Regions from separate parts of the Streptomyces sp. NPDC017940 genome, predicted to be linked through region 2. Evidence: predicted binding sites of a transcription regulator. Region 2 holds the regulator's gene; the other holds the start of a gene.
The links. The regulator HspR, encoded in region 2, represses chaperone genes until heat shock. The targets are predictions, from matches to a motif close to TTGAGNNNNNNNNNCTCAA.
Positions count from the first base shown of each region.

Region 1: the regulator HspR is predicted to act here: its motif matches at 3,953-3,971, upstream of lon (endopeptidase La).

Region 1 covers NZ_JBIRHJ010000003.1:170,797-186,758, forward strand. The annotation lists gene ACH4DX_RS10905 (lysozyme) at 290-1,168, shown strand; gene lon (endopeptidase La) at 1,495-3,930, opposite strand; gene ACH4DX_RS10915 (GNAT family N-acetyltransferase) at 4,195-4,860, shown strand; gene ACH4DX_RS10920 (hypothetical protein) at 4,898-5,560, opposite strand; gene ACH4DX_RS10925 (PadR family transcriptional regulator) at 5,649-6,029, opposite strand; gene ACH4DX_RS10930 (rhomboid-like protein) at 6,196-7,017, opposite strand; gene ACH4DX_RS10935 (spermidine synthase) at 7,451-8,179, shown strand; gene ACH4DX_RS10940 (response regulator transcription factor) at 8,246-8,986, shown strand; gene ACH4DX_RS10945 (ATP-binding protein) at 9,136-10,212, shown strand; gene ACH4DX_RS10950 (multifunctional oxoglutarate decarboxylase/oxoglutarate dehydrogenase thiamine pyrophosphate-binding subunit/dihydrolipoyllysine-residue succinyltransferase subunit) at 10,511-14,338, shown strand; gene ACH4DX_RS10955 (DUF6104 family protein) at 14,492-14,674, shown strand; gene erm (23S ribosomal RNA methyltransferase Erm) at 14,997-15,779, shown strand; gene ACH4DX_RS10965 (hypothetical protein) at 15,842-15,962, opposite strand, start outside.
Region 2 covers NZ_JBIRHJ010000008.1:189,639-205,600, forward strand. The annotation lists gene ACH4DX_RS27160 (LuxR C-terminal-related transcriptional regulator) at 1-203, shown strand, start outside; gene ACH4DX_RS27165 (LuxR C-terminal-related transcriptional regulator) at 245-1,537, shown strand; gene ACH4DX_RS27170 (hypothetical protein) at 1,882-2,400, opposite strand; gene ACH4DX_RS27175 (fibronectin type III domain-containing protein) at 2,577-3,293, shown strand; gene ACH4DX_RS27180 (heat shock protein transcriptional repressor HspR) at 3,508-3,963, opposite strand; gene dnaJ (molecular chaperone DnaJ) at 3,968-5,158, opposite strand; gene grpE (nucleotide exchange factor GrpE) at 5,243-5,971, opposite strand; gene dnaK (molecular chaperone DnaK) at 5,971-7,842, opposite strand; gene ACH4DX_RS27200 ((Fe-S)-binding protein) at 8,222-10,504, shown strand; gene ACH4DX_RS27205 (FG-GAP and VCBS repeat-containing protein) at 11,405-12,949, shown strand; gene ACH4DX_RS27210 (Yip1 family protein) at 13,142-14,293, shown strand; gene ACH4DX_RS27215 (phosphoribosyltransferase) at 14,442-14,939, opposite strand; gene dcd (dCTP deaminase) at 14,948-15,523, opposite strand.

The DNA of each region.
Region 1 (15,962 bases), on a different contig from region 2:
CCCACACTTTCCCGATCCTGAAAGTTTCCGCCCACCGCGGCCATCGCCGCAGCTCGCCCAGTATTTCGCAGGAGTAGACCAACGGCGGGCACCGGCGCCCCTTCCCTCCCCCGGTCTACGTGCGTAGCGTCCCTTCTGACATGTCCACACCATCGACATGTCGACAGGTCCCCCCACCGAGTCCCCTACGTACGGCGTGCCCCGCCCCCACGGCGTGGGAACCGTGAACCACACGCAGGGCGCCGTACGCCGGCGCACGGGACTCCACGAGGCCTTTCGGAGGCACGCCATGCCCGTGCACAGACCCGGTACGGCCCGCCGCGCCCACCACGACGCGGCCGGCATTCTCCTCGCCGTCCTCTCCGCCCTCGCCCTGCTGATCACCCTGCCCGGCGCCGCGCGGTCCGCCGACGGCCACGCTTCGGGTTCCGGCTACGGTTCCTCCCGCGGTGACGGCGTCCCCCCGCGCGGCTCCGCCCATATGGGCATGGGTGTCGTCGAGCACGACGGGCGTGGCAACCTCCCGCGCGGCGGCTCCGCCGTCCAGACCGAGGGCGTCGACGTCAGCAGCCACCAGGGCAACGTCAACTGGTCGGCCCTGTGGAACAGCGGCGTGCGGTGGGCCTACGTCAAAGCGACGGAGTCCACCTCCTACAACAACCCCTACTTCGCCCAGCAGTACAACGGGTCCTACAACATCGGCATGATCCGTGGCGCCTACCACTTCGCCACCCCCGACACCTCGAGCGGTGCCGCCCAGGCCAACTACTTCGCGAGCAACGGCGGCGGCTGGTCCCGCGACGGCAGGACCCTGCCCGGCGCCCTCGACATCGAGTGGAACCCCTACGGCGCCGCCTGCTTCGGCAAGTCACAGGGCGCGATGGTCGACTGGATCCGCGACTTCCTCACCACCTACAAGGCACGCACCGGCCGCGACGCCGTCATCTACACCGCCACCACTTGGTGGAAGCAGTGCACGGGCAACTACGGCGGCTTCGGCGCCACCAACCCCCTGTGGATCGCCCGCTACAACACCAGCCCCGGCGAACTCCCCGCCGGCTGGGGCTTCCACACCATGTGGCAGTACACCTCCACCGGCCCCGTCGTCGGCGACCACAACAAGTTCAACGGCGCCTATGACCGCGTCCAGGCCCTGGCCAACGGCTGATCCCTCCGCACGGGCGGATTCCGCGTACGGCAAGTCCTGTGCGCGGCACACTCCCGCGTACGCCAAGGCCTTGAGTACGGGACGGTCCCGTGTACACCTGGGCGCCGAGTACGGGACGGCCCCGCGTACACCTGGGCGCCGAGTACGGCACGGCCCCGCGTACACCTGGGCGCCGAGTACGGCACGGTCCCGTACACCTAGGCCCCGAACACGCCAAGTCCCGGGATCCGCGGGGATCCCGGGCCTTGGCTCCCCCGCCGCGCCCGTCACGCCGAGGCGGGGAAACCGGGTCACGCCTGCGCAGCCCTGCCGCGCGGGCGCCTTCGTCACGCCGCCGCGGGTACCCGCACCTCGGCCGGGACTAGGGCCAGTTCGAGGACCTGCCGGACGTCCGTCACCGCGTGCACGTCCAGCTTCTCCAGGACCTCGGCCGGGACGTCGTCCAGATCCGGCTCGTTCCGCTTGGGGATCACCACGGTCGTGATGCCCGCCCGGTGCGCGGCGAGCAGCTTCTGCTTCACCCCGCCGATGGGCAGCACCCGCCCCGTCAGCGACACCTCACCGGTCATCGCCACATCCGTACGGACCAGGCGGCCGCTCAGGAGCGACGCCAGAGCCGTCGTCATCGTGACGCCCGCGCTCGGGCCGTCCTTGGGCACCGCGCCCGCCGGGAAGTGGATGTGCACACCCCGGTCCTTGAGGTCGCCCACGGGCAGTTCGAGCTCCGCGCCGTGCGAGCGCAGGAAGGAGAGCGCGATCTGCGCGGACTCCTTCATCACGTCGCCGAGCTGCCCGGTGAGCGTCAGTCCCGCCGCGCCCGTCTCCGGGTCGGCCAGGGACGCCTCGACGTACAGCACGTCGCCGCCCGCGCCGGTTACCGCAAGGCCCGTGGACACCCCGGGCACCGCCGTACGACGCTCCGCCGGGTCCTGCGCGGACTCCGGCACGTGGTGGGGGCGCCCGATGAGACCGCGCAGTTCCTCCGCGCCGACCGTGAACGGAAGCTCGCGCTCGCCCAGTTCGTGCTGGGCCGCGACCTTGCGGAGCAGCCGGGCGACGGACCGCTCCAGATTGCGCACGCCCGCCTCGCGGGTGTACTCCCCCGCCAGCTTGCGCAGCGCGTCCTCGCCGATCGTCACCTCGCCGTCGCCGAGCCCTGCCCGGTCCAGCTGGCGCGGCACCAGGTGGTCACGGGCGATGACGACCTTCTCGTCCTCCGTGTACCCGTCGAGCCTGACCACCTCCATACGGTCGAGCAACGCCTCCGGGATCGCCTCGAGGACGTTGGCCGTGGCCAGGAACACCACGTCGCTCAGGTCGAGTTCGACTTCCAGGTAGTGGTCGCGGAAGGTGTGGTTCTGCGCCGGGTCCAGCACTTCGAGGAGCGCGGCCGCCGGGTCGCCCCGGAAGTCCGAGCCGACCTTGTCGATCTCGTCGAGCAGCACCACCGGGTTCATGGACCCGGCTTCCTTGATGGCCCGCACGATCCTTCCGGGCAGCGCGCCCACGTACGTCCGCCGGTGCCCGCGGATCTCCGCCTCGTCCCGCACCCCGCCGAGCGCGACCCGCACGAACTTGCGTCCCATCGCGTGCGCCACGGACTCCCCGAGCGAGGTCTTGCCGACACCGGGCGGGCCGACCAGGGCCAGGACCGCGCCGCCGCGCCGCCCGCCGACGACGCCCAGACCGCGGTCCGCGCGCCGCTTGCGCACCGCCAGGTACTCGGTGATGCGCTCCTTGACGTCCTGAAGACCCGCGTGCTCGGCGTCGAGGATCTCCTGGGCGCCCTTGATGTCGTTCGCGGAGGCACCGTCGTCGGTCCGCTCGTTCCACGGCAGTTCGAGCACCGTGTCCAGCCATGTGCGGATCCAGGAGCCCTCGGGCGACTGGTCGCTGGCGCGCTCCAGCTTCTCGACCTCCTTCAGCGCCGCGTCGCGCACGTTCTCCGGCAGGTCGGCCGCCTCGACGCGGGCGCGGTAGTCGTCGGACTCGTCCTCGCCCTCCTTGCCGTCGAGCTCACGCAGCTCCTTGCGCACGGCGTCCAACTGGCGCCGCAGCAGGAACTCGCGCTGCTGCTTGTCCACGCCCTCCTGCACGTCCTTGGCGATGGACTCCGCCACGTCCTGCTCGGCCAGGTGCTCCCGCAGCTGCTCGGTGGCGAGCTTCAGGCGCGCCGTGGGGTCCTCCGTCTCCAGGAGCCGGATCTTCTGCTCAGTGGTGAGGAACGGTGAGTACCCGGAGTTGTCCGCCAGCGCCGACACGTCGTCGATCTGCTGCACGCGGTCGACGACCTGCCAGGCACCGCGCTTCTTCAGCCAGCTCGTGGCCAGCGCCTTGTACTCCTTGACCAGCTCCGCGGTGGCTCCGGGCAGCGGATCGGGCACGGTCTCCTCGACGCGCGTGCCCTCCACCCACAGGGCGGCGCCCGGCCCGGTCGTACCCGCCCCGATGCGCACCCGCCCACGTGCCCGGATCAACGCTCCCGGGTCCCCGTCCGCGAGCCGCCCCACCTGCTCGACCGTGCCGAGCACACCGGTGGCCGCATACGTCCCGTCGATCCGAGGAACAAGCAGCACCGTGGGCTTGCTACTGCTTCCACTGGACCGCGCGGCAGCCTGAGCGGCCTCCACCGCGGCGCGTACATCGGCATCGGACAAGTCGAACGGCGCCACCATGCCGGGCAGCACGACCTCGTCGTCGAGCGGCAGCACAGGCAGGGCAAGCGGCGCATTGGCCCCTGACGCAACAGACTCAGCAGTCATGATCTCCCCTTCGGCATCCAAGTTGAGCTATACCAACTCAATGCTTGTGAGCCCCTGAATGTTCCTCGGCCGTGTTCGCTGTCAGCGATCACCCCTGTCACCGCGGGAAAGCCTCTAAGTAAGGTTCACTCACGCCTTGGAGCTATTACTTCTCCGCAGCGATCACTTTCCCGGCCCGCCAACTGACCCATCGGCCCATTGGTCCGCTGCTCACTGCCCCACTTACCTAAGGGATGCTTCATGCACGGCACAGAAGGAGCTCGGATGTCGGGCAACGAGGTCGTACGCGCCTGGATCGACGGCTGGGTCGTCTCCCGCGGGGCCGCCCCGCCGCTCATGGAACCGTGGGGCTTCACCGTGGACGTCGGCCACATCAAGCACCCCACCAGGCACGTCCTCGGCAGTACGGGCACGAATGTCCAGGAGGTCGACGTCCGCAAGGTCGCCACGGCGGTAACCGGAGCCGATGTGTGGCTGAAGGTCTTCGACCCCCCCGCCCGTGTCGCCCCCTGGCTCGGCCCCGAGTGGTGGCTCGACCCCGAGCCCGGCTACCTGATGACCGTGCCCCTCGCCCCCGTCACCCCGGACCGCCTGACCGTCCCCGACGACTACCGTCAGCGCACCTGGGCGCGCGGCGGCGTGATCCGCACCATGATCTCCTCCGCCGACGGCGCCTGGGTGGCGCGCGGCCAGATCGCACCGACCGGCCGCACGGCGGTCGCCGACCAGATCGAGACGTCCCCGCAGCACCGGCGCAAAGGCCTGGGCAGCCTGGTCATGCGCACCCTCACCGCCGCGGCCTTCGACCAGGGCGCGGAGATCGGCGTACTGGCGGGGACTCCGGAAGGACGCGCCCTGTACGAGTCCCTGGGGTGGCGGGTGGTCGCGGACCTGACGAGCGCGCGGCGGAAGGGTCCGGAGGAGGCCTGAGGCCAGCCCCCCCGAGAGGGGCCGCCCACCCTGCGCGTTATCTGGCGCCCGCCGCAGCGCCGGCCTTTCTCGCGCGAGTGTCCACGTACGCGTACGGCAGCCCGGGCACCATCAGCAGCAGCGTCACCCACAGAGGCACTCGGAAAAAGGTGTCGTCGCCGAACAGCGACGAGGCAATCTGTGCGAACGCCAACCCCGCTCCGCCGACGAGCAGCCACCCCTTGAAGCCGAGGGAGCCGCGCTTTATCTCCACGGCGACGGTGCCCGCGAGTATCACCGCGTAGAACGCCAGTCGCGGTCCCTCTATGGACAGCGTGAGCGTCCGGTCGATCAGGTGCGTGAGGAACAGCAGCGAGCCGAGGACGAACGGGGTGAGCGCTGCCATTCGCAGCACCCGCCGATGCAGGGGTGCGCGGGCTCGGGCCCAGGTGGCGGCGAACGCCTTGGCGTCCGGGCCTACCACGTCCTGGGCGGAGCGGCCTGCCGCGGCGGCCTCCTCGAGGTGCGCGGAGAGCTCGGCCAGCATCTCGCGCATGGAGGCGTCGTCAATGCCTCTGTACTCCCAGTTGCTGCGGCAGATCGCCAGGACGCGGGCTCTTTCCGCAGTGGCGGCTGCCCTGCCGGGGTCGGGTTCGAGTTCGGGTGCGGTTGCGGTCGCTCCGTCACGGGCCGATGTCTTACTCGTCGTCTGATCCGTCATGTCGTGCGTCCCCCCAATCACTCTGCCGCTGGTCTCCACTGATTCCGTGGCCCTGCGGCCCTTGCCTGGCCCAGAGGCCCAGCTGGCCCTACTCGTGCTGCTCGCGCTGCTCGCGCTGCCCGTCGTGCAGCGTTCTGGAGACCGCCACCGTGAAGGTGCTCCAGGTGGCGCGGCCGGCGGTCAGCTCGGCTGCGCCCGCCTCGGTGAGGCGGTAGTACTTGCGCGGAGCCCCGCCCGCCGCGGACGGCGCGCGGTAGGAATCGATCAACCCTGCTCGCTCCATACGGGCGAGCAAGGGATAGATGCTGCCCTCGCTCACCAGATCCAGGCCGCTCTGCGTCAGAGCTTCCACGAACTCATATCCGTACCGAGGCCGTTCCCCGATGAGCGCGAGCAGGCACAGATCAAGCACCCCGCGCAGCAACTGACTGCGACGCTGGTCGTGCGACGCGGACAGTTCCTTTGTCATGCAGTACAAGGTAGTCGCCATTACCTTGCACCGCAAGACATTTATACGGAGGCCAGAGTTCCGGCAGGTGGCGGTGGGCGAAGCTGGCGCGGAGTGGAGTGGAGTAGAGCTGAGGAGCCGAGTAGAGGGAGAAGGAGTGGAGTGGTGAACGGGACGCGCAAACGGGCTAAGCGGTCAGGCCGGGGTCCGCAGACCTCCAGCGCCGCAGCAACGGCCACGTCACCACGCCCACGACGAGCGCCAGCAGGTGACCCCAGTTGGTCATCGGATCGGCGAAGGCCACGAGGTCCTCGACGAGCATCCAGCCGAACCCGGCGAGAACGGTCCAGCGCAGCCACGACGAGAGCAGCCCGGCGAGGGCGCCGACGCTGGCGGCGACGCCGAAGCTGATGCCGTAGTCCAGTCGGTGCAGGGAACTGCCGGGGAGGTGTCCGGCCAGGACCGAGAGCCCGACCGGCACTTCGGTGACCAGCGTGGCGACGACGTGCCCGAGCAGGAACACGCCCGCGGTGCGCAGGCCGCCGATCCGGCGCTCCAGCGCGGTGAGGACGAGCAGGAACACGATGGCGTACGGCGATGTGATGCCACCGGCGATCCAGAGGGCGCTGGCGAGGAGGACAAACACCGGCCGGTCCGCGAGGTGCGCCACGTCGGTGCTGGACCCCTGATAGAGGGAGGAGACGAAGGAGGGGTCCGCGAACTCAGCGAACAGCGAGGTCAGGAGGAGGAGCGCGGCGTACGCGAAGGTGAAGGGAGTTCCGATCGGCGTCGGCAGGACCCGCCACGGCCGCAACCGCAGCAACCCGCCCACCCACGGCCCCCGATCGGCGCGCGCACCGCGAGCACCGAAAGCGCCACCAGTGTCACTGACACCACCAGCATCAAAGACCTCAGGGTCAACCGACCCCACGAGGGAGCGCACGGAACCAGAACCCGCCCCCTCCACGCCCCCCTCAGCAGCTCCCTGCCTGCCCACCTGCCGCGGCACACCGTCAAGCGTCGACACAGCTCCGGAAACCCCGGCGGCCCCGGAGGCCCCAACCGCCCCGCACGACAGAACCACCGCCTCGGCACCCACCCCCGCCTCGCCCGCGTCAGCGGAGACATCGGCCCCCACGCCCACCCCCACCCCGGCGCCCCCGCCAGAATCCCGCACTCTCCGGTTCACCCCGAGGCGCCCCTTCCCTCACGGACCTTCCATCACGGATAGATCACGGTTTACGCTCTACTGATCGTTCCCGCGCTGTCTATGACCGACGCCACGTGAGACGCGAGTCACAGGAACTCATATCAACCTCACGGCTCTCCCCAGCGTCACCGAAACGGCCCGTCCGCGCATCTTCCGGAGGCATGCGGACGGCCATGGCGCAGGGGCGCGGAAAAGCCCGGGACAGCCGACGCGCGATGGAGAGAATGGGCCGATGCACACCCCGTACCGACCTGATCCCCCCGTGGTTCTCGACCGGCGCGAAGGCCCGCACGGAGAAGTCGTCCTGCGGCGCCACGGAGACCTGCTCCAGATCATTGCCAATGGCACTTTCCTGATGGACACCTCGGACGGCCGCTCGGAGCGCCTCCTGGTCGACGCCGCCTACGAAGCACTCGACGGACGCCCCCGCCCGAGCGTTCTCGTCGGCGGTCTGGGCGTGGGCTTCTCCCTGGCCCACGCGGCCGCGGACCCGCGCTGGGGCCGCATCACCGTGGTCGAGCGCGAGCAGGCCATCATCGACTGGCACCTCGAAGGGCCGCTCTCCGCGCTCTCCCGAGAAGCGCTCTGCGACCCGCGCACGGACATCGTGCACGCGGACCTGGTCGCATATGTCAGCGGCTCATTCGCAGCCGCCAACGGCACATCGGACGCACCTCCGTCCCCGCCCGCGGCGACGTATGACGCCCTGTGCCTCGACATCGACAACGGACCGGACTGGACCGTCACACAGAGCAACGAAAATCTCTACTCGGCAGCCGGTCTGGCCGCCTGCCACGCCCGTCTGAACCCCGGCGGAGTGCTCGCCGTGTGGTCCGCCAAACCCTCATCCGCTTTCGACTCCGCTCTACGGAATGCCGGGTTCCAGCAGGTACGTACGGAAGAGATCACCGTTGCCCGGGGCGTACCGGACGTGGTGCATCTCGCGACAAGGGCTGCGTAGCCGAGGTGCCGTCACGCCCCGTACTCTGCTGACCGGACACCAAGCGATCACGTCAGGGGCGGGGCGATGGAGCAGACACACACCTCCCACAACAGCGCCACGGCAGCGATGCCTGGCGCCCAGCGCCGAGTACTGGTGGTCGAGGACGACCCGACGATCGTCGATGCCATCGCCGCCCGGCTGCGCGCCGAGGGTTTCGTCGTGCAAACAGCGGCGGACGGACCGGCGGCAGTGGACACAGCACAGGCCTGGCAGCCGGATCTGCTGATCCTCGACATCATGTTGCCGGGCTTCGACGGCCTGGAGGTCTGCCGTCGTGTGCAGGCCCAGCGTCCGGTGCCGGTGCTGATGCTCACCGCGCGGGACGACGAGACGGACATGCTGGTGGGGCTCGGCGTCGGCGCCGACGACTACATGACCAAGCCGTTCTCGATGCGCGAGCTCGCCGCGCGCGTGCATGTGCTGCTGCGCCGCGTCGAGCGCGCGGCGCTCGCCGCCACGACACCGCGCAGCGGCATCCTGCGCCTCGGTGAGCTGGAGATCGACCACGCGCAGCGGCGTGTGCGGGTGCGCAGCGAGGACGTGCACCTGACACCCACGGAGTTCGACCTCCTGGTGTGCCTCGCCAACACCCCGCGCGCGGTGCTCTCGCGCGAGCAGCTGCTCGCCGAGGTGTGGGACTGGGCCGACGCGTCCGGCACCCGCACGGTCGACAGCCACATCAAGGCACTGCGCCGCAAGATCGGGGCGGAACGCATCCGCACCGTCCACGGCGTCGGGTACGCCCTGGAGACCCCGACGCCATGACGGCGGACCCAGGTGCCGCGGCCGACCCCGGCGGGACGGCGCACGGCGCCCTGAGCGGCACGCCGGGCAGCGCCCACGGCACTCCCGGCGGCTCCGTGGAGGGCGGCCGGGGCGCGGCGCTGCGGTGGCGCTGCGACCGCGGTGGAGGCATGGGCCCGAACGGTCCCTTCGCGGGCCTGCGGCCTTTCTCCATCAAGACCAAGCTCGGCACCCTGGTCGTCGTCTCGGTGTTCATCACCACCGGGCTGCTGATGGTGGCCATGGAGACGGAGACCGAGCTGCGCTTCATCACCGTCTTCTCGGTGATCGCGACCCTGCTCATCACGCAGTTCGTGGCGCACAGTCTCACCGCGCCGCTCGACGAGATGAACTCGGTGGCCCGCGCGGTCTCGCTCGGCGACTACACCCGCCGGGTGCGCGGAGCCGACCGGCGCGACGAGCTCGGTGACGTGGCCACGACGATCAACCGCATGGCGGACGATCTGGAGGCCCAGGACCAGCAGCGCAAGGAACTGGTCGCCAATGTGTCGCACGAGCTGCGCACCCCCATCGCGGCGCTGCGCGCCGTCCTGGAGAACGTCGTGGACGGCGTGTCCGCCGCCGACCCGGAGACGATGCGGACGGCCCTGAAGCAGACCGAGCGGCTCGGCCGCCTGGTGGAGACCCTGCTCGACCTCTCCCGCCTCGACAACGGCGTCGTACCGCTGAAAGCGCGTCGCTTCGAAGTGTGGCCCTATCTGTCGGGTGTCCTGAAGGAGGCCAACATGGTGGCCTCCGCGCGCAAGGGGATGCCGTCCGGATCCGGGCGGCACACGCGTACGGACGTCCATCTGCACCTGGACGTCTCGCCGCCGGAGCTGACGGCGCACGCCGACGCCGAGCGCCTGCACCAGGTGGTGGCCAACCTCATCGACAACGCCGTCAAGCACAGCCCGCCGCACGGCCGCGTGACGGTGCGCGCACGGCGCGGCCCCTACCCGGAGTCCTTGGACATGGAGGTCCTCGACGAGGGCCCCGGCATCCCGAAGTCGGAGTGGCACCGGGTCTTCGAGCGCTTCAACCGCGGCGCGCACGCCGGTGTCCCGCCCGGTGGCGACGGCGGGACCGGGCTCGGCCTCGCCATCGCGCGCTGGGCGGTGGATCTGCACGGCGGACGCATCGGCGTGGCCGAATCGGCCCGGGGCTGCCGCATCCGGGTCACCCTTCCGGGCCTTCCAGAAGATTGAAGTTGACGTAAGGTTCGAGATGGAAGTGCTCCTGAGGCGCGCGCACGGCGCGCAGCAGGGGCCGCAGCCGCGTGTCGACGTACCCAGGGCGAGCACAGCCGCCCCCACCAGGGCTCCACGCGGTTCAGCGTCATTGGCAAACCGGGCTTGTTTCCCGCCATTTCCCACGCCGAAACCAGCTTTCCGGTGTGACTTACGCGACGGATGCCGGGCCCGGTCTGCACTGGACGACGATGGAGGCGTAGCCTTTATTTCCGCTGTCCATCACCTTGTGAAGCGGAAGAGGGCGGTTGCCGCCGTGTCGTCACAGTCCCCCAGTAACTCGAGCACCACGACCGACCAAGGAACGCAGGGCAAGAACCCTGCTGCCGCGTTCGGTCCCAATGAGTGGCTCGTCGACGAGATCTATCAGCAGTACCTCCAGGACCCGAATTCGGTCGACCGAGCCTGGTGGGACTTTTTCGCCGACTACAAGCCAGGCGTAGGCGCCACCGTCGTCGCCGCCCCGGCCAAGCCGGCGGGTGACGCGGCCGCGGGGGCCGCGTCCACCTCGTCCCCCGCCCCGGCCGCCGCGCAGCCCGCGGCACCGGCCGCTCCCGCGGCGCAGCCCGCTGCTGCCGCGCAGGCCCCGGCCCCGGCCCCCGCCGCCAAGCCCGCCACCGCGAAGCCCGCAGCCGCCAAGGCCGCGCCCGCGAAGGCGGAGCCCGCCAAGCCCGCGAAGGACGCCAAGGCTCCCGCGGACGGCAAGGAGGCGACGGGACCCGAGTACGTCACGCTGCGCGGCCCGTCCGCGGCCGTGGCGAAGAACATGAACGCCTCCCTGGAACTGCCCACGGCCACGTCCGTGCGCGCCGTCCCGGTGAAGCTGCTGTTCGACAACCGCATCGTCATCAACAACCACCTGAAGCGCGCCCGCGGCGGGAAGATCTCCTTCACGCACCTGATCGGGTACGCGATGGTGCAGGCCATCAAGGCCATGCCGTCGATGAACTACTCCTTCGTGGAGAAGGACGGCAAGCCCACTCTCGTCAAGCCGGAGCACATCAACTTCGGCCTGGCCATCGACCTGGTGAAGCCCAACGGCGACCGCCAGCTCGTGGTGGCGGGCATCAAGAAGGCCGAGACCCTGAACTTCTTCGAGTTCTGGCAGGCCTACGAGGACATCGTCCGTCGTGCCCGTGACAACAAGCTCACCATGGACGACTTCTCCGGCGTCACGGTCTCCCTGACCAACCCGGGCGGCCTCGGCACGGTCCACTCCGTGCCGCGCCTGATGCCCGGCCAGTCGGTCATCATGGGCGTCGGCTCGATGGACTACCCGGCGGAGTTCCAGGGCACCTCCCAGGACACCCTGAACAAGCTGGGCATCTCCAAGGTCATGACGCTGACCTCGACGTACGACCACCGTGTCATCCAGGGCGCGGCGTCCGGCGAGTTCCTGCGCATCGTCGCGAACCTCCTCCTGGGCGAGAGCGACTTCTACGACGAGATCTTCGAGTCGCTGCGCATCCCCTACGAGCCGGTCCGCTGGCTCAAGGACATCGACGCCTCGCACGACGACGACGTCACCAAGGCCGCCCGCGTCTTCGAGCTGATCCACTCCTACCGCGTCCGCGGCCACGTGATGGCCGACACGGACCCGCTGGAGTACAAGCAGCGCAAGCACCCGGACCTGGACATCACCGAGCACGGCCTGACGCTCTGGGACCTGGAGCGCGAGTTCGCCGTCGGCGGCTTCGCCGGCAAGTCGATGATGAAGCTCCGCGACGTCCTCGGGGTGCTGCGCGACTCGTACTGCCGCACCACCGGCGTCGAGTTCATGCACATCCAGGACCCGAAGCAGCGCAAGTGGCTCCAGGACCGCATCGAGCGCCAGCACGCCTCCAAGCCGGAGCGCGAGGAGCAGCTGCGCATCCTGCGCCGGCTGAACGCCGCCGAGGCCTTCGAGACCTTCCTGCAAACGAAGTACGTCGGCCAGAAGCGCTTCTCCCTGGAGGGCGGCGAGTCCGTCATCCCGCTCCTGGACGCCGTCATCGACAGCGCCGCCGAGTCCCGTCTCGACGAGGTCGTCATCGGCATGGCCCACCGCGGCCGGCTGAACGTCCTCGCGAACATCGTGGGCAAGTCCTACGCCCAGATCTTCCGCGAGTTCGAGGGCAACCTCGACCCGAAGTCGATGCACGGCTCCGGAGACGTCAAGTACCACCTGGGCGCCGAGGGCACCTTCACCGGTCTCGACGGCGAGCAGATCAAGGTCTCCCTGGCCGCCAACCCCTCCCACCTGGAGGCGGTCGACCCGGTCCTGGAAGGCATCGTCCGCGCCAAGCAGGACATCATCAACAAGGGCGGCACGGACTTCACCGTCCTGCCGGTCGCCCTCCACGGAGACGCGGCCTTCGCGGGCCAGGGCGTCGTCGCGGAGACCCTGAACATGTCGCAGCTGCGGGGCTACCGCACCGGCGGCACGGTTCACGTCGTCATCAACAACCAGGTCGGCTTCACGGCCGCTCCGGAGTCCTCGCGTTCGTCGATGTACTCCACGGACGTGGCCCGGATGATCGAAGCGCCGATCTTCCACGTGAACGGCGACGACCCGGAGGCCGTCGTCCGTGTCGCGCGGCTCGCCTTCGAGTTCCGCCAGGCGTTCAACAAGGACGTCGTCATCGACCTGATCTGCTACCGCCGCCGCGGACACAACGAGTCCGACAACCCGGCGTTCACGCAGCCGCTGATGTACGACCTGATCGACAAGAAGCGCTCGGTCCGCAAGCTGTACACCGAGTCCCTGATCGGCCGCGGCGACATCACCCTGGAAGAGGCCGAGCAGGCTCTCCAGGACTACCAGGGCCAGCTGGAGAAGGTCTTCACGGAGGTCCGTGAGGCCACCTCGCAGCCCGCCCCGGCGGAGGTCCCCGAGCCGCAGGCCGAGTTCCCGGTGACCGTCTCCACGGCGATCAGCCAGGAAGTCGTCAAGCGGATCGCCGAGTCCCAGGTCAACATCCCCGACCACGTCACCGTGCACCCGCGTCTACAGCCCCAGCTCCAGCGCCGCGCGGCCATGGTCGAGGACGGCACGATCGACTGGGGCATGGGCGAGACCCTCGCCATCGGCTCCCTCCTCCTGGAGGGCACCCCGGTGCGCCTGGCGGGCCAGGACTCCCGCCGCGGCACGTTCGGCCAGCGCCACGCGGTCCTCATCGACCGCGACACGGGCGACGACTTCACGCCGCTCCTGTACCTCTCCGAGGACCAGGCCCGCTTCAACGCCTACGACTCGCTGCTCTCCGAGTACGCGGCCATGGGCTTCGAGTACGGCTACTCGCTGGCGCGTCCCGAGTCCCTCGTGATGTGGGAGGCGCAGTTCGGCGACTTCGTCAACGGCGCGCAGACGGTCGTGGACGAGTTCATCTCGTCGGCCGAGCAGAAGTGGGGCCAGACCTCCGGCGTCACCCTGCTCCTGCCGCACGGTTACGAGGGCCAGGGCCCCGACCACTCGTCGGCACGCCCGGAGCGGTTCCTCCAGCTCTGCGCCCAGAACAACATGACGGTCGCGATGCCGACCCTGCCGTCGAACTACTTCCACCTCCTGCGGTGGCAGGTGCACAACCCGCACCACAAGCCGCTGGTGGTCTTCACGCCGAAGTGGATGCTGCGCCTGAAGGCCGCGGCCTCCAAGACGGAGGAGTTCACCACGGGTGGCTTCCGCCCGGTCATCGGCGACGCTTCGGTGGAGGCCGACGCGGTCCGCAAGGTCGTCTTCTGCGCGGGCAAGCTCTACTACGAGCTGGAGGCCGAGCGGCAGAAGCGCGGCGTCAAGGACACGGCGATCATCCGCATCGAGCGTCTCTACCCGCTGCCGGGTGCCGAGCTCCAGGCGGAGATCGCCAAGTTCCCGAACGCCGAGAAGTACCTGTGGGCGCAGGAGGAGCCGGCGAACCAGGGCGCGTGGCCCTTCATCGCCCTCAACCTCATCGACCACCTGGACCTGGCGGTCGGCGCCGACATCCCGCACGACGAGCGGCTGCGGCGCATCTCGCGGCCGCACGGCTCGTCCCCGGCGGTCGGCTCCAAGAAGCGCCACGAGCAGGAGCAGGAGCAGCTCCTGAACGAGGTCTTCGAGGCCTAGTCCGCGGCGGTCCACGCCGTTCGGTACGCCGGGAGGGCCCGGCCCCCAGTCCTGTACGCGACTGGGGGCCGGGCCCTCCGGCGTGCCGCCGTACGATGAAACGGAACACATCCCGGCCGCAGGGCCGGGTCCCGCCCGCACCAGGAGCAAGAGTTGTACTTCACCGACCGTGGCATCGAGGAGCTGGAGAAGCGGCGCGGCGAGGAGGAAGTCACCTTCGAGTGGCTCGCCGAACAGCTCCGCACCTTCGTGGACCTCAACCCGGACTTCGAGGTCCCGGTGGAGCGGCTCGCCACGTGGCTGGCGCGTCTGGACGACGAGGACGAGGACGAGTAACAGCTCTCTACGTAGAGGCCGCTTCGGAACCCGGAGCTCGGGCATGGGCCGCTTCAGGTCCCTGGCTGAACTCCGGATCTCCGTGGCTCCGTACCTCCGTGCCGCTGTGCCGCCGTGCCGCCGAGAAATCAGTTGCCGAAGGGCCCTGGAGGCCCTCTACGCTGACCGGCATGTGCGCATTCGCAGCCATGGCTCTGACGAGGACCCGCCGCGCCTAGCGGCGGGCTGCCTCACTTCACTCAGGACGTGCCCGCCGCTCCCACGCGTCAGCGCCGAGCGGCCCTTCGTGCTGCCCGGCTCACCTCGAAGCCGCGGAGATCTTGTGCGCACGCACCACCATGGCCGCCATGAGTTCGGCCAGAACTTCCTCACCGACGACGCCGTCATCAGTGCCTTCGTAGACCTCGTGTCCCGCACCCGCGGGCCCATCGTCGAGATCGGCACCGGAGACGGTGCTCTGACCCTTCCCTTGCAGCGCCTGGGCCGACGCCTGACAGGCATCGAGATCGACAGCCGCAGGGCGGAGCGGTTGCGGCGGCGGGTCGGCCCCTCGACGACGATCGTCACCGTCGACTTCCTCCGTCACCGGCTCTCCGCCGGGCCGCACGTCCTGGTCGGCAACCTCCCCTTCCACGAGACGACCCCCATGCTGCGCCTCATCCTGCGCTCGCCGGGCTGGACCGACGCCGTGCTGCTCGTGCAGTGGGAGGTCGCACGCCGCCGCGCCGGGGTCGGCGGGGCGACGCTGATGACCGCCCAGTGGTGGCCCTGGTACGAGTTCGGCCTCTCGGGCCGCGTACCGGCGGCGGCGTTCCGGCCGCGGCCCAACGTCGACGGCGGCCTGATGACGATCACCCGTCGGGAGCGCCCGCTGGTGGCGGGCGCACGGCAGCGGGAGTACCAGGACTTCGTCCAGCGCGTGTTCACCGGGCGGGGCCGCGGGCTTCCCCAGATCCTCACCGCCGCGGCCCCCGACCTGCCGAGGCGCCGGGTCCAGGAGTGGGTGCGGCGGGGCGCCGGACCAGCCCGCCTGCCCAAGGACCTGGACGCGCGGGACTGGGCGGAGCTGTTCGGGATGCGGGGTGCTGAGGGCCGGAGGATGTAGGCGCGGCGGGGGCGGTCCCTCCGGGGGCAGCGCGCAGTCGGGCGGCGGGGGGACCTGTCCTCCTACGTCGTGCCCCGCGCCCGTCCACGCTCCTGGGCCAGACCGAGCCCCCCGTACAGCACCAGCAGCGCCCCGGCCGCCGCCCAGCCGTGGTTGCGGCGGCTGAGGGACCGGAGCAGGAGC
Region 2 (15,962 bases):
ACGCGGTCAGCCAGGTGCAGCGCGTCATCGCCCGCATGCTCACCGAGGGCCACACCGACGCGGAGATCGCGCACCGCCTTGACATGAACGTACGCACCGTCCGGCTGCACGTCGCCAAGCTCGCGGGCCTGCTCGGCAGCAGCAGCCGCACCCAACTCGGCTTCCTCATCGGCCGCTCGGGCCTCCTGGACCGACACGCCTAGCCGGGCGACGCGTGCCCGACCCCCCTGGAGGTGGCACGGCCATGCCCGTGGAGCGGAAACCGTACGAGTGGGAGCCCGCCCGGGTCGCGTGGGCCGCGGGGCCTGCGCGGGGCGAACCGGAACCCGCCCGTGAGCAGGCGGAGCACGCCCGGGACGCCCCGCAGCACGCCCGGGACGCCCTGGAACACGGCCGGGACGCCCCGGAACACCCCCGGGGTTACCCGGAGCACGCAGGCGACGAGGCGGAGCACGCCCGCGACCAGACGGAGCACGCGAGGGACGACGCGGAGCACGCCCGCGACGAAGCAAGCGGGCAAGGCGGCGCCCGGCACCGGCCGCACGGGCCCGGGCACCTGTGCGCGCCCGCATCGGCCCTGTACGCGCGTGCCCTGCGGGCGGGCCGTGTGCACGGCCGGGAGGCCGAAGCGGTGCCGTGCCTCGTGGACTTCGGTCTTCTGCACCCGGACGCCGACGACCTCCAGTGGCTGCTGCCGAGCGAGCCCACCGGGGCCCTGCTCAGGCTGCTGCGCGGGTTCGAGGACGAGGTGGCCCGTGAACGCCGCCGCGAGGCGGAGCTGACGGCGGCGTTCACGCCCCTCCTCGGCCTCTCCACCGGCACCGGGGCCACCAGGCCCCACGCGGGCCCCGGGGCGCCGCTCCACGGCGCCCCCGGCCCCCTCAAGGCCGCCCCCGGCAGCGACAGCACCGCCGCCGCGCTCGACGAGGCCGCCTCCCGGTGTGCCCGGGAGGTCCTCACCATCCAGCCGGGCGGCTTCCGGCCCGTCTCGGACCTCGGCACCGCGCCGTCCAGGGAACAGGCCCTGCTGTCCCGCGGCTGCCGGATGCGCACCCTCTACCAGCACACCACCCGGCACGCCCTGCCCGTGCTCGCGCACTTCGAGCGCCTCGAGGGGGACGTCGAGGTGCGCACCCTGAGCGAAGTCCCCGGGCAACTGGTGGTGTTCGACCGCACGGTCGCCTTCTTACCGGGCGGCCCGGACCTCTCCGAGGCCCTGGAGATCCGCACCCCGGCCGTCGTCGGCCACCTGGCCGCGCTCTTCGACCGGCTCTGGCGCCTGGCCACCCCGATGCACCCGCATCCGGCCGCCCCCCAGCCCGCGAGGGACGGGGTGACCGCCCGGCAGCGGACCATCGCGGAACTCCTCGTCGAGGGCCTCACGGACGCCGGCATCGCCGACCGGCTCGGCATGAACGTGCGGACCGTACGGGTCCACATCGCCAAGCTCGCCCGCACCCTGGGCAGCACAGGACGCACCCAACTCGGCTACCTCATCGGCCGCTCGGGCATCCTGGGCCCCCACTGCCCGTACTGAATCACGCGCATCCGGAGAACCACGTCACCTACGTCCGGAAATGGGCGCACTTGCGCCCACCCCCGCCCGTTGCACCGCAACAAGATGACGGTGGCGGAGCGTGCGCGGGCGTTGCATCGTAGTGACAGCGGCAAGGAACGGCCAGTCCCGCAAGCGGTACTGGAACCGGCCCGGTCCCGGCCGCGAGGTGGCTCTGTTGTGGTCTCCCCCCGCAGAGCCGCGCTTCCCTAAGGGTCGCCCCGGTTCGGCTACGTCCCGTGGCCGGCCGGGGCGCTCACGGCCACGGGGGGCGTGAGCGCCCCGGCACGCCGCGGGCGGCCCGCACAGCGCCGAACCGCGACGCCTCAGGCACGCGTCGCGGTCTCGCCCGCCCACTCCCGCAACAGCCGCTCCCGCTCGTCCCTGCGGGGCGTGCCGCCCTCGTGCGCGCGCCCCCACGCCGCCATCGAGTCCAGCGTCGTCAGGAGCGTGCCGGCGCCCTCGGTGAGCCGCGAGAGCAGGGCGCGGGACAGGTCGTACTCGGTCTGGCTGTATCCGGAGGCCGCGGCGGCGTACGCCGTCAGCTCGATCTCCTCCTCGGGCGTCCCCACGCACACCGTCATCGTCGGCGCCTCGTCGTTGCCGCCGAGGCCCACCGTGAGCGCGAGGTCGACGACCACGCCCACCTGCCGCCGCAGGGACTTCACGGGAACGTCCTCGACGGTGAGGCTCCGCACGTCGTCCCAGAGCCACAGGCCCGCCTGCTGGTGGCCGAGCCCGGTGACGCCCTCGGGTGTCAGGCGCACCCCGGGGGCCAGACCCGACGGCTTGGCGCCCACGTACACATCGCCCTCGGCGATCCAGAACAGCCCCACCATGGCCATGAATGTCCCCCGGTCCCTCGGCACGCGGCGTGCCACCGCGCCCAACTATAAGGAGTTCGGGCGGGCCGCCTCCGTTCCCCCGAGGGGCCTCGGTTAAGGTGCCTTGCCCCCACGGCACGCCCCTCCCCCCACGCCTGTCTCCCGCTTCTCCCGTGCAACGGAAGGGAACTTCAGCCGTGATCCAGCAGCACCGTCCCACTCCCGCTCGTCGGCGCGACCGCAAAGCCTGGTTCGTCCCCGCGGCCGCCGCGGCAGCGGTTCTCGCCGCCGGGCTCACCGCCGCCCTCGTCGCCCCGGCCACCGCTTCGGGCTCCTCCGGCCAGACCGGTGCGGCCGCCGCGGCCGCGTCCCTCAAGGCCCCGGCGAAGTTCACTGCCGGGTCCGGGCGGGACGCCAACTCCCTGTCCTGGGCGGCCTCCACCGGCGCGCGGAAGTACGAGGTGCACCGGGCTCCGGCCGCGGGCGGCGCGTACTCGCGCATCGGCACGGTGACGTCGACGAGGTTCACCGACGACAAGGCCGTGCCGGACGTGGCGTACAGGTACAAGGTGCGGGCCCTGGGGACGGCCTCGCAGGTCTCCCCGTACTCGACCGTCGCACGGGCCACCCGCGACACCCTCGCCCCGCTGCCGCCCCAGGACCTCACCGCCCGTGCGGGCGAGGGGCCCGGGACACCCCTGGTCTGGCGCAGCGGCGGCACGGACGCCGTGTCGTACACCGTCTACCGGACCACGTCCCCCAACAGTCCCTCGACGAAGGTGGGCACGTCCGGCACGACGTCGTTCCGCGACCTCGGGCCGCTGGAGGAGGACCAGTTGTACATCTACTACGTCACCGGTACCGACGCCGCGGGGAATGAGTCCGAGGCCTCGCAGTGGGAGACCGTGCGCTAGTCGGTGACCACGACCACGCACTGGTCCGTGACCACGAGCGTGCGCCGGCCCGTGACCACGGACGGGCCGGGAGCCCCCGCGAGGGAACTCCCGGCCCGTCCGTCACTGTCCTGCTGTCACCGCCCGGAGGCCGTCACGTCCGGAGGCAGTCACCGCCCGGAGGCAGTCACCGCCCGGAGGCCGTCACCGCCCCGGGAGCGCGCGTCCGCTCGGCTCAGGGCTCCGGCGATCTCTTCGGCCGCCACACCACGAGCGCGCTCGCCTGCTGGACGTCCTGATAGGGCACCAGGTCCCTGCGGTACGAGGCGTGCACCGCGGCCTCGCGCTGCCGCATCGCCGTCGCGGCGCCCTCCACGGCCGACGACAGCTCGGCCACCCGGGACTGGAGCGCCGCGACCTGGTTCTCCAGCTCGATGATGCGCTTGATGCCCGCCAGGTTGATGCCTTCCTCCTGCGACAACTGCTGCACGGTGCGCAGCAGTTCGATGTCGCGGGCGGAATACCGCCGGCCCCGGCCGGCCGTGCGGTCGGGCGAGACGAGGCCGAGGCGGTCGTACTGCCTGAGGGTCTGCGGATGCAGGCCGGAGAGCTGGGCCGCCACCGAGATGACGTACACCGGGGTCTCGTCCGTCAGCTGATACGGGTTGCGCCGGCGGCCGTCCCGCTCCATGAGGTCACGCTCCCTTCGCGGCCTTGAACAGTTCTGCCCGCGGATCGGTGTCCGCAGTCGCGTCGCGGTACGCCTCCAGGGCTTCCTGTGCGGCGGGCGACAGCGTGGTCGGCACCGCGACCTCCACCGTCACGAGCAGATCGCCGCGGGTGCCGTCCTTGCGGACCGCGCCCTTGCCGCGTGCGCGCATGGTGCGGCCGTTGGGCGTGCCCGGGGGCAGCTTCAGGGTGACGGAGGGGCCGCCGAGGGTGGGCACCTTGACCTCGCCGCCGAGCGCCGCTTCCGCGTACGTCACCGGCACGGTCACCGTCAGGTTGTCGCCCTTGCGGCCGAAGACCGGGTGGGCGTCGACGTGCACGACCACGTACAGGTCGCCCGCCGGGCCGCCCCGCTCGCCGGGTCCGCCCTTGCCGCGCAGCCGGATCCGCTGGCTGTCGGAGACGCCCGCGGGGATGCGCACCTGCATCGTGCGCGACGACTTGGCGCGGCCCGAGCCCTTGCACACCTCGCAGGGGTCCTGGGCGATGAGGCCGCGGCCCTTGCAGTCCACGCAGGGGTCGGTCAGCGAGAAGCCGCCGCCACCGCCGCGCGAGACCTGGCCCGTGCCCACGCACGTCGGGCAGACGCGCGGCGTGCCGTTCTTGTCGCCGGTGCCCGAGCACGCCTTGCACGGGGCCTGCGACGACATGCGCAGCGGAACCGTCGCGCCGTCCACCGCCTCCGTGAAGCTCAGCGTGACCTCGGACTCGACGTCCTGGCCGCGGCGCGGCTGGGTGCGGCCCCCCGCGGTCGCGCCGCCGCGGTTGAACAGGCCCCCGAAGACGTCACCGAGGCCGCCGCCGAAGCCACCCGCGCCGGCCGTGCCCCCGCCCGGGGCGCCGCCTCCGAAGAGGTCCCCCAGGTCGAAGTTGAACGATCCGCCGCCGGCGCCTCCGGGGCCCGGCCTGAATCCGCCGTTGCCGAAGAGCGCGCGGGCCTCGTCGTACTCCTTGCGCTTCTTGGGGTCGCCGAGGACGTCGTTCGCCTCGGAGATCTCCTTGAAGCGCTCCTCGGCCTTGGCGTTGCCCGTGTTGGCGTCCGGGTGGTTCTCGCGGGCGAGCTTCCGGTACGCCTTCTTGATCTCGGCTTCGGTGGCGTCCTTGGGGACGCCGAGGACCTTGTAGTAGTCCTTCTCGATGAAGTCCTTGGTGCTCATCCCCGACGCCCCTCCTTCCATGTCATCCGGCGGGCTGTGGCGCCGAGGTCGCCCTCGGCGCCACAGCCGCCGTCCGTCTCGGCGTCAGCCCTCGTCCGGGCCACCGCTCTCCTTGCCGTCCTTGCCGTCCGTGCTCCCGTCGGCGCCGTCGGCCTCGTCCTTCGGCTCCGGAGACGCGCTCTCGCCGCCCTCGGACGCCTCGGACTTCACCGTCTGCGCGCCGGGCTGCGGCTCGGCGACCGCGACCCGCGCGGGACGCACGACCCGCTCGCCGATGCGATACCCCGGCTGGAGAATCGCGACGCACGTCGTCTCCGTGACGTCCGGCGCATAGCTGTGCATCAGCGCTTCGTGGATCGTCGGGTCGAAGGGCTCGCCCTCCTTGCCGAACTGCTGAAGACCCATCTTGGCGACGACGGTCTCCAGCGACTCGGCGACCGACTTGAAGCCGCCGACCAGCTCGCCGTGTTCCCGCGCGCGGCCGACGTCGTCGAGCGTGGGGAGCAGCTCGGTCAGGAGGTTCGCCGCGGCGATCTCCTTGACCGTCACCTTGTCGCGCTCCACGCGCCGCCGGTAGTTCTGGTACTCGGCCTGCAACCGCTGGAGGTCCCCGGTGCGCTCGGTGAGCGCCGTGCGGACCTGGTCCAGCTGGGCGGTCAGGCCCGCTGCCTGGCTTGCGTCCCCGGCCGGGGCCGCCGGGCCCTCCTCGGTGGAGGGCCCGTCGGCCTGCGCCGCCTTCTCGTCAGGGGTGGCGCCGGAGGGGACGTCGGGCTGCTCGGCGCCGTCGCCGATACCCGGGGTCTCCTCCGTCATCAGGCAGCGCCGCCCTTCGCGTCACCGGGCTTCTCGTCGTCGACGATCTCGGCGTCGACGACGTCGTCGTCCTTGGACATGTTCGGGGCGTCGGCGCCGGGACCGGCACCTTCGGCACCGGGGGCGCCCTGCGCGGCCTGGGCGTCGGCGTACATGGCCTGGCCCAGCTTCTGGGAGACGGCCGCGACCTTCTCCGTGGCCGTGCGGATCTCCGCGGTGTCCTCGCCCTTGAGCTTGTCCTTCAGCTCGGTGACGGCGGTCTCGACCTCGGTCCTGACGTCGGCCGGGACCTTGTCCTCGTTGTCCTTGAGGAACTTCTCCGTCTGGTAGACGAGCTGCTCGCCCTGGTTGCGGGACTCGGCGGCCTCGCGGCGGGCGTGGTCCTCGTCCGCGTACTTCTCGGCCTCTTCGCGCATCCGGTTGACCTCGTCCTTCGGCAGCGAGGAGCCACCGGTGACGGTCATCTTCTGCTCCTTGCCCGTGCCGAGGTCCTTCGCGGTCACGTGCATGATGCCGTTGGCGTCGATGTCGAAGGAGACCTCGATCTGCGGGACGCCGCGGGGCGCCGGGGGCAGACCGGTCAGCTCGAACATGCCGAGCTTCTTGTTGTACGCGGCGATCTCGCGCTCGCCCTGGTAGACCTGGATCTGGACGGACGGCTGGTTGTCCTCGGCCGTCGTGAAGATCTCGGAGCGCTTCGTCGGAATCGTGGTGTTCCGCTCGATCAGCTTGGTCATGATGCCGCCCTTGGTCTCGATGCCGAGGGACAGCGGGGTCACGTCGAGGAGCAGGACGTCCTTGACCTCGCCCTTGAGGACACCGGCCTGGAGCGAGGCGCCGATGGCGACGACCTCGTCCGGGTTCACACCCTTGTTGGCCTCCTTGCCGCCGGTCAGCTCCTTGACGAGCTCGGCGACCGCCGGCATGCGGGTGGAGCCACCGACGAGGACGACGTGGTCGATCTCGGAGAGGGCGATGCCCGCGTCCTTGATGACGTTGTGGAACGGCGTCTTGCAGCGCTCCAGGAGGTCGGACGTGAGCTGCTGGAACTGGGCGCGCGTGAGCTTCTCGTCCAGGTGCAGCGGGCCCTCGGCGGAGGCCGTGATGTAGGGCAGGTTGATCGTGGTCTCGGTCGAGGACGAGAGCTCGATCTTCGCCTTCTCGGCGGCCTCGCGCAGGCGCTGGAGCGCCATCTTGTCCTTGCCCAGGTCCACGCCGTGGCCGTTGTTGAACTGCTTGACCAGGTAGTCGACGACGCGCTGGTCCCAGTCGTCACCACCGAGGTGGTTGTCGCCGTTGGTGGCCTTCACCTCGACGACGCCGTCGCCGATCTCGAGCAGCGAGACGTCGAAGGTGCCGCCTCCGAGGTCGAAGACGAGGATCGTCTGGTCGTCCTTGTCGAGGCCGTAGGCCAGAGCGGCGGCGGTGGGCTCGTTGACGATGCGCAGGACGTTCAGACCCGCGATCTCACCGGCCTCCTTGGTGGCCTGGCGCTCGGAGTCGTTGAAGTACGCAGGGACGGTGATGACGGCGTCCGCGACCTTCTCGCCCAGATACGACTCGGCGTCGCGCTTCAGCTTCTGCAAGATGAAGGCGCTGATCTGCTGGGGGTTGAAGTTCTTGTCGTCGATGTCCACCTTCCAGTCAGTGCCCATGTGGCGCTTGACGGAGCGGATGGTCCTGTCGACGTTGGTGACCGCCTGGCGCTTGGCGACCTCGCCGACGAGCACCTCACCGTTCTTCGCGAAGGCGACGACGGACGGCGTGGTCCTGGCACCCTCGGCGTTGGTGATGACGGTGGGCTCGCCGCCCTCCAGAACGCTGACGACGGAGTTAGTCGTGCCCAGGTCGATGCCGACCGCACGTGCCATTTCGATGCCTCCAGATAACTTCTTGAGTGGATCTGACTCAAGGGTGCCTCACTCGTCCCGAAGAGTCAACAGAGCTGAGTCACCCCGACTCAACTCTTATCCGCTCCTTACGCGCAAGGCCCGCATCCGCACGCGCAAGACCCGCATCCGCGCCCCCGCGCCGCACCCCAGCCGGACCGTGCGCCGTCCCGGTACGTCGCCCGCACGCCGTCCACGCGCTGCCACCTGGCCAGGGTGCCCTGAGCGACACAGATCACCGCCCGGCTGGCTACAGTGCGGCGAGGTAAGTGGGTAGTCTCGGACGGACTGCATAAGTTACCGCTTAGTAATAGCTCGACCGTGTGGATTGCCCACCCTCGCAGGCCCGAGGAGCCCCGAAATGCAACTCGCCGCGATCATCGTGTCGCTGGTCCTCATCGCAGTCGGCGTCGCCCTGTTCGGGCGTGCCATCGTGCAGATCTTCCGCTTCATGATGCTCGGCAGGCCGGTGCCCGCCGGGACGAGGAGCAACGATCCCGTACTGCGGACCCTCACCGTGGCCAGGGAGTTCCTCGGCCACACGCGGATGAACAAGTGGGGCGTCGTCGGCGTCGCGCACTGGTTCGTGGCGGTGGGCTTCTTCTCCCTGCTGCTCACGATCGTGAACGCCGTCGGCCAGCTCTTCAAGGCCGACTGGATGCTGCCGCTCGTCGGCGACTGGGCGCCGTACAACGTCTTCGTCGAGTTCCTCGGCACGATGACCGTGCTCGGCATCCTGACGCTCATCGTCATCCGCCAGCTGAACAGGCCGGACCGGCCGGGCCGCAAGTCCCGCTTCGCGGGCTCCAACACCGGCCAGGCGTACTTCGTCGAGTCGGTCATCCTCATCGTCGGCGTCTGCATCTTCACGCTGCACGCCCTGGAGGGCGCCCAGCACCACGTGGACGGCTACGAGGCCTCGTTCTTCATCTCCTACCCCCTGGTCTCCGCCTTCCAGGACCTGGACGTCTCCACCCTCCAGAACCTGACCTACTTCTTCGCGGGCCTGAAGATCGCCACGTCCTTCATCTGGATGATCACGGTCGCCCTGAAGACCGACATGGGCGTGGCCTGGCACCGCTTCCTGGCGTTCCCCAACATCTGGTTCAAGCGCAGGGCCGACGGCTCCACCGCGCTCGGCGCGCTGCTCCCGATGACGTCCGAGGGCAAGGAGATCGACTGGGAGGACCCGGACGAGGACACCGTCTTCGGCGTCAGCCAGGTCGAGCAGTTCTCCTGGAAGGGCCTGCTCGACTTCTCCACCTGCACCGAGTGCGGCCGCTGCCAGTCGCAGTGCCCCGCCTGGAACACCGGCAAGCCGCTCTCCCCGAAGCTCCTGATCATGTCGCTGCGCGACCACGCGCACGCCAAGGCCCCGTATCTGCTCGCGGGCGGCGGCAAGTCGATGGAGGGCGAGGAGAAGGCGACAGCCGAGCAGCTCGCCGACGTCCCCGCAGCCGCCCTCGCGGAGGCCGAGCGCCCCCTCGTCGGCACCCTCGATGAGGGCGGTGTCATCGACCCGGACGTCCTGTGGTCCTGCACCACCTGCGGCGCCTGCGTCGAGCAGTGCCCGGTCGACATCGAGCACATCGACCACATCGTCGACGTGCGCCGCTACCAGGTGATGATCGAGAGCGCCTTCCCCTCCGAGGCGGGCACGATGCTCAAGAACCTGGAGAAGAAGGGCAACCCCTGGGGCCTGGCGAAGAAGCAGCGCCTGGAGTGGACGAAGGAAGTCGACTTCGAGGTGCCGGTCGTCGGCAAGGACATCGAGGACCTCACCGAGGTCGAGTACCTCTACTGGGTCGGCTGCGCGGGCGCCCTGGAGGACCGCGCGAAGAAGACGACGAAGGCCTTCGCTGAACTCCTGCACATGGCGGGCGTCACGTTCGCCATCATGGGCGGCGACGAGAAGTGCACCGGTGACTCGGCCCGCCGCCTCGGCAACGAGCCGCTGTTCCAGCAGCTGGGCGCGGAGAACGTGATGTCCCTCAACGCCGCCTTCGGCGAGGAGACGGACGACGACGGCAAGGTCACCGACGAGTCGAGGAAGCCGAGGTCCGCGAAGAAGATCGTCGCGACCTGCCCGCACTGCCTCAACACCCTCGGCAACGAGTATCCGCAGCTCGGCGGCGACTACGAGGTCATCCACCACACCCAGCTGCTCCAGCACCTCATCGACGAGGGCAAGCTGGTCCCCGTGACCCCGGTCGAGGGCCTCATCACGTACCACGACCCGTGCTACCTGGGCCGCCACAACAAGATCTACACGCCGCCGCGCGAGATCATGGACAAGGTCCCGGGCCTGCGCCAGCAGGAGATGCACCGCCACAAGGAGCGCGGCTTCTGCTGCGGTGCGGGCGGCGCGCGGATGTGGATGGAGGAGCGCATCGGCAAGCGCATCAACACCGAGCGGGTCGACGAGGCGCTGTCCCTCAACCCGGACATCGTGTCCACGGCCTGCCCGTTCTGCCTCGTCATGCTCACCGACTCCGTCAACGGCAAGAAGAACGACGGCGCCGCCAAGGAGTCCCTCCAGGTCGTCGACGTCGCCCAGCTCCTGCTGGACTCCGTCAAAACGCCGGTGGACCCGGCGGGCGAGGAGGAGTCGGCGGGCGCGCCGGAGCCGGAGCCGGTGAAGTAGCCCGCCGGTACGCGAGCGTGTAGGGGCCGGTTCCGCCTCTGGGCGGAACCGGCTCTTGGCGTTCGGGATGCTGGGTGACGGGTTTCTCGCTGGCGGGTTTCCCCTTGGCGGGTTGCTCGCTGGCGCTTTTCCCGTTGACGGGCTTATCGGTGACGGGTTTCCCGGTGGCGGGGGTCCAGGTGGATTTCAGCCCGTCCGGCGCTTGAGGACGAGCGCGCAGCGCGAAGGACGGCAACCCATGCCCCCCCCGGGCGGAACCCAGGGCGGAGGCCCCCGGCCGGAGGAAGGCGTCGGTGCTGAGCCGCTCCTCGGCCCCGTCCCAGCGGGAGCCGGTGGCTATGAGGACGTAGTACGGCCCGAGCCCGCTGCGGATGTCACGGATGACCGGCCCGGCGAGCCAGCCGCCCAGGAACTCGGCCACGGGCCCGCGCCTGCCCGGCGCGGGCCCGTACCCATATCCCCCGTGCTTCCCCCGCGTTCCCCCGTGCCCCCGTGCTCCCCCGTGACCGCCCGGCGAACCCGGGCGGGGTCTCAGTACGGCTTGTCCAGCAGTACAGCTCGCACACCGCGGTACAGCTTGTTCACGGCCGTACGCGTGATCTCCTCGAAGGCGGACACGGGCGGCGCGCCCCAGTTGTTCTCCCAGGTGACGACAGTGACCGCGGCACCGTCGCGCTGGGCGCCGCTCTTGCCCAGAGCATGTGCCGCGACGCCTGCGTCACTCTTCGACCCGCCTCATCCGGCCGGATTGCAACGGAAGTTACGCCGAATACGCCCCCTTGCAGATCTCGGCTCCCTCAAGGTCACAACACGGCAACTCCCCATCTCCGCCACGCAACCTTCACACTCCTTCGCCGGTCTCCCTGAGCCAAGGTCCAGTCCGAACGGAGAGACCACCGCATGGCTCAGCGCACGCGCACCACCTCCGGCGAACCCCGCGCCCACAGACCGGGCCGCGGCCCGCGCCTGGCCGCCGCCACGGCCGCCGCGGCCCTGACGGGCGGCCTGCTCACGGCCATCGCGCCCCCGGCGACCGCGGCCACCTCGGCACCCACCGCGCCCACCGCACCCACCGCGCCCACCGCCGGACTCCCCGCATCCGACGCCGACTTCAACAACGACGGCCACGCCGACATCGCGACGTCCGCCGCCTTCACCTACGTGGGCGGCAAGAAGCACGCGGGCGCCGTCGTCGTTACGTACGGCAAGGCGGGCGGAACCGGTCGCAGCGTGGCGTACACGCAGAACAGCCCGGGTGTGCCCGGCAGCGCCGAGAAGGGCGACATCTTCGGCAACGACACCGCGTACGGGGACTTCGACGGCGACGGCTACGACGACCTGGTCGCCAGCGCGGCCGGCGAGGACGTCGGCAGTGACAAGGACGGCGGCATGGTCACCGTCCTGTGGGGTTCCGCGAGCGGCCTCAGGGGCGGCACGGCCCTGAAGGATCCGCGCCCGGCCCAGCACGACGGGTTCAGCGAGATCCTCCAGGCCGGTGACTTCAACGGCGACGGCAAGGACGACCTGGCCCTCGCCACCGGTACGACGGCGGTCGTCGACGTCTTCCGCGGCGGCTTCACGCGCGCCGGGCGGACCGGTGGGCACTCCACCGTCAAGGCGCCCGTACACAGCGGGGGCGACAACGGCGTGATGCAGCTGCACTCCGGCGACGCCGACGGCGACGGCAGGGAGGACCTGATCGTCAACGGCTACGAGCGGGACACCCCGCAGGGCTACCACGCCAACTTCTGGATCCCCGGGTCTCCTTCGGGCCCCCGCGCGTCGCGCGCCCAGAAGCTGCCGGCGGGCATCATCACCGACCTCGGTGACACCGACAGGGACGGCTACGAGGACGTCGTCATCGGCAACCACTGGGACTCCGGTATCCCGGGCTCGGCCCGCGGCGGCGCGGTGCACATCGTGCACGGCGCGGCGAACGGCCCGGCGCACGGCGAGCGGGAGAAGTTCACCCAGAACACCTCCGGCGTCCCCGGCAGCGGCGAGAAGGGCGACAACTTCGGCCACGAGTTCGACCTCGGCGACATCAACGGCGACGGCAACCTCGACCTGGTGGTCGGAGCCCCCGGCGAGACGATCGACGGCGTGCCGGACTCCGGCGCGGTGACGGTCCTGTACGGCGCGGCCGACGGCTCCGGCATCACCGGGCGCGGCGCGAAGCTCCTCACCCAGGACACCCCGGGCGTCCCCGACTCCGACGAGAAGCACGACTTCCTCGGCACGGACGTCCACATCGACGACCTGAACGGCGACGGCCGTGGCGATGTGATCGCGGGCGCGCACGGCGAGAACGGCGGCAACGGCGCGGTGTACCCCCTGCTCGCAGGTGCCGACGGCACGCTGAGGGGCACCTCCGGGGTGTACCTCTCCACGGCGGGCCTCTCCGCGAGCGGCACCCCGCGCCTCGGCGCCAACTTCGCCGACTGACCCCTCCCGCCCCCGGACCGCCCGCCCCCGGACCGCCGGCCCCCGCGACACCCCCGCGCGGGGGCCGGCCCACGCCCCGCCCTGCGGCTGTCCCCTCCGGGTCCCCCTAGGGGTTGTCACAGGTCGGCCGCAAACCCGCTCTCCTCCACAGGAGGGACGACCCCACCCCGCCGGACCGGGTACGTTCGATTCGTGGCTGGATTCAGGAGCGGACGCGGCGGCCGGGACAACCGCGCACAGCAAGGACCCCGACAGGGACCGCATCAGGGAGGGCACCCGGGCCAGGGCGGCGGTCACCAGGGACCCCGGCAGGACCCGTACGGGCAGCAGGCCCCCCAGGGCGGCCAGGCCCCGTACGGGTACCCACCCGTGTACGGAGGCGGAGGCCCGGGCCCCGGCCAGTACGGTGGCGGCCCGCAGCGGAACCCCCAGGGCGGCGGCCAGCACTACGGGAGCGCCCAGCAGTGGCCGGGGCCTGCCGGCGGTCACGGCGAACCGGAGTACTTCGGCCCCCAGGGCGGCGGTCAGGGCGGCCCACAGGGTGGCCAGGGCGGTCACCCCGGCGGCCACGGGGGTCACGGTGGCCACGCGGGCCACGGAGGACACGCGGGCCACGGAGGTCACGGCGGTCACGGCGGTCCGGCGGGCGGAGGCCACGGCGGTCCCGGTCATGGCCGGGGCGGCGGGCACGACCCGTACGCCGCCAACAACCCCGGCAACACCCAGGCCTTCTCCCTGGGCGAGGACCCGTACAACGACGGGGACACCTACCGCGCGGGCCAGGCCCCGCCAGGACCCATCGGCCCGAAGCTGCACTGGAAGGACCTGCTGCGCGGCATCGTGCTGCGCCCGGTACCGACCTTCCTGCGGATGCGGGACTACGCGATGTGGGTCCCGGCCGTCGTCGTCACGTTCCTCTACGGCCTGCTCGCCGTCTTCGGCTTCGACGAGGCCCGCGGCGACGTACTGGACGCCACGCTGTCCACGGCGGTCCCCTACGTCCTCACCACGGGCGTCGCGATCTCCCTCAGCGCGTTCATCCTCGGCGTCGTCACGCACTCCCTCGCCCGCCAGTTCGGCGGCGACGGCGCCTGGCAGCCGACGGTCGGCCTCTCCATGCTGATCATGGCGATCACGGACGCGCCGCGCGTCATCGTCGCCCTGTTCCTCGGCGGCGGCAACAACTTCGTCCAACTCCTCGGCTGGGCCACCTGGCTGGCAGCGGGCGCGCTGCTCACCCTCATGGTGAGCAAGTCGCACGACCTGCCGTGGCCGCGTGCGCTCGGCGCGTCGGCGATCCAGCTCCTGGCGATCCTGTCGATCATCAAACTCGGTACGTTCTGACGCCGCGGGACCCCGTACGACGAAAGTGGAACCCCGTACGACGAAGGGAGCCCCGGCGAGCACAGCTCACCGGGGCCTTGCCGCATGGAACGCCGCGCGGACGCCGCGTGGACGCCGCAGGGGCGCCACGTGCACGCCGCGCGGACGCTCAGGCGTCGAGAACCTGCCCCTGCCGCCGTACGACGGGCGGCTCGACGCTCCACGGGAAGTTGATCCATTCGTCGGTGCGCTTCCACACGTACTCGCACTTCACGAGCGAGTGGGACTTCTCGTAGATGACGGCGGAGCGCACCTCGGCGACGGCGTCGAGGCAGAAGTCGTGCACGAGCTTCAGCGTCTTGCCGGTGTCGGCGACGTCATCGGCGATGAGCACCTTCTTGTCGGTGAAGTCGATGGCGTTGGGCACCGGGGCGAGCATGACGGGCATGTCGAGGGTGGTCCCGACCCCCGTGTAGAACTCCACGTTCACCAGGTGGATGTTCTTGCAGTCGAGGGCGTACGCGAGCCCGCCGGCGACGAAGACGCCGCCGCGCGCGATGCTGAGCACGACGTCGGGCTCGTACCCGTCGTCGGCGATGGTCTGCGCCAGCTCGCGGATCGCACCGCCGAACTTCTCGTACGTAAGGTTCTCGCGCACGTCACTCATGGGGGATGTCACACCTGGGTCCGATGGAAGTTGAGGAAGGAACGGGAGGCGGTGGGGCCGCGCTGGTTCTGGTAGCGGGACCCGTACCGCTCGGACCCGTAGGGGGCCTCGGCGGCCGAGCTGAGCCGGAACATGCACAGCTGCCCGATCTTCATCCCCGGCCACAGCTTGATGGGCAGGGTGGCGAGGTTGGACAGCTCCAGGGTCACGTGGCCGCTGAACCCCGGGTCGATGAACCCGGCGGTGGAGTGGGTGACGAGCCCGAGCCTGCCGAGGCTCGACTTGCCTTCGAGGCGGCTTGCGAGGTCGTCGGGCAGCGTGATGACCTCGTACGTGGAGGCGAGCACGAACTCCCCGGGGTGGAGGATGAACGGCTCGTCCCCCTCCGGCTCGACGAGCCGGGTCAGATCCGCCTGCTCGACGGACGGATCGATATGCGGGTAGCGGTGGTTCTCGAACACCCGGAAATAGCGGTCGAGGCGCACGTCGATGCTCGACGGCTGCACCATGGATTCGTCGTACGGATCGATCCGCACCCGTCCGGCGTCGATCTCGGCCCGGATGTCCTTGTCTGAGAGAAGCACGCACCGAGGATACGCAGAGCGCACGGGGCCGCCCCAATCGGACGGTTCCCGCGCGCCCCGGCGTACGACGCGCCGCACGCGCCGCGCTTCCCTCAGCCGTCCGCCGCAGCCTTGGCTACGACGACCGGCCACGGCTGCCGGCTACCGCTTCCTGCGTGCGCTGCACGCGCCGCATGCGCCGCATCTCCTGCATCCACTGCCCGCGACCGCTGCCCACTTCTTCCGCTGCTCACTTCTCCCGCTGCCCGCTTCTTCCGCTGCTCGCTTCTTCCGCTGCCCGCTACCGCTTCGCGAGGGTCACGGGCACGGCGTGCCGGAGCCGGGCGCAGCGGGGGCACCGGATGAGCCGGCCGGGACCGAGCCGGTCGGCCTGCTGCATCGGGAACGAAGCGGTGCTGAACACGTGCCCTTCGGCACAACGGACGACGGTGCGCTCCAT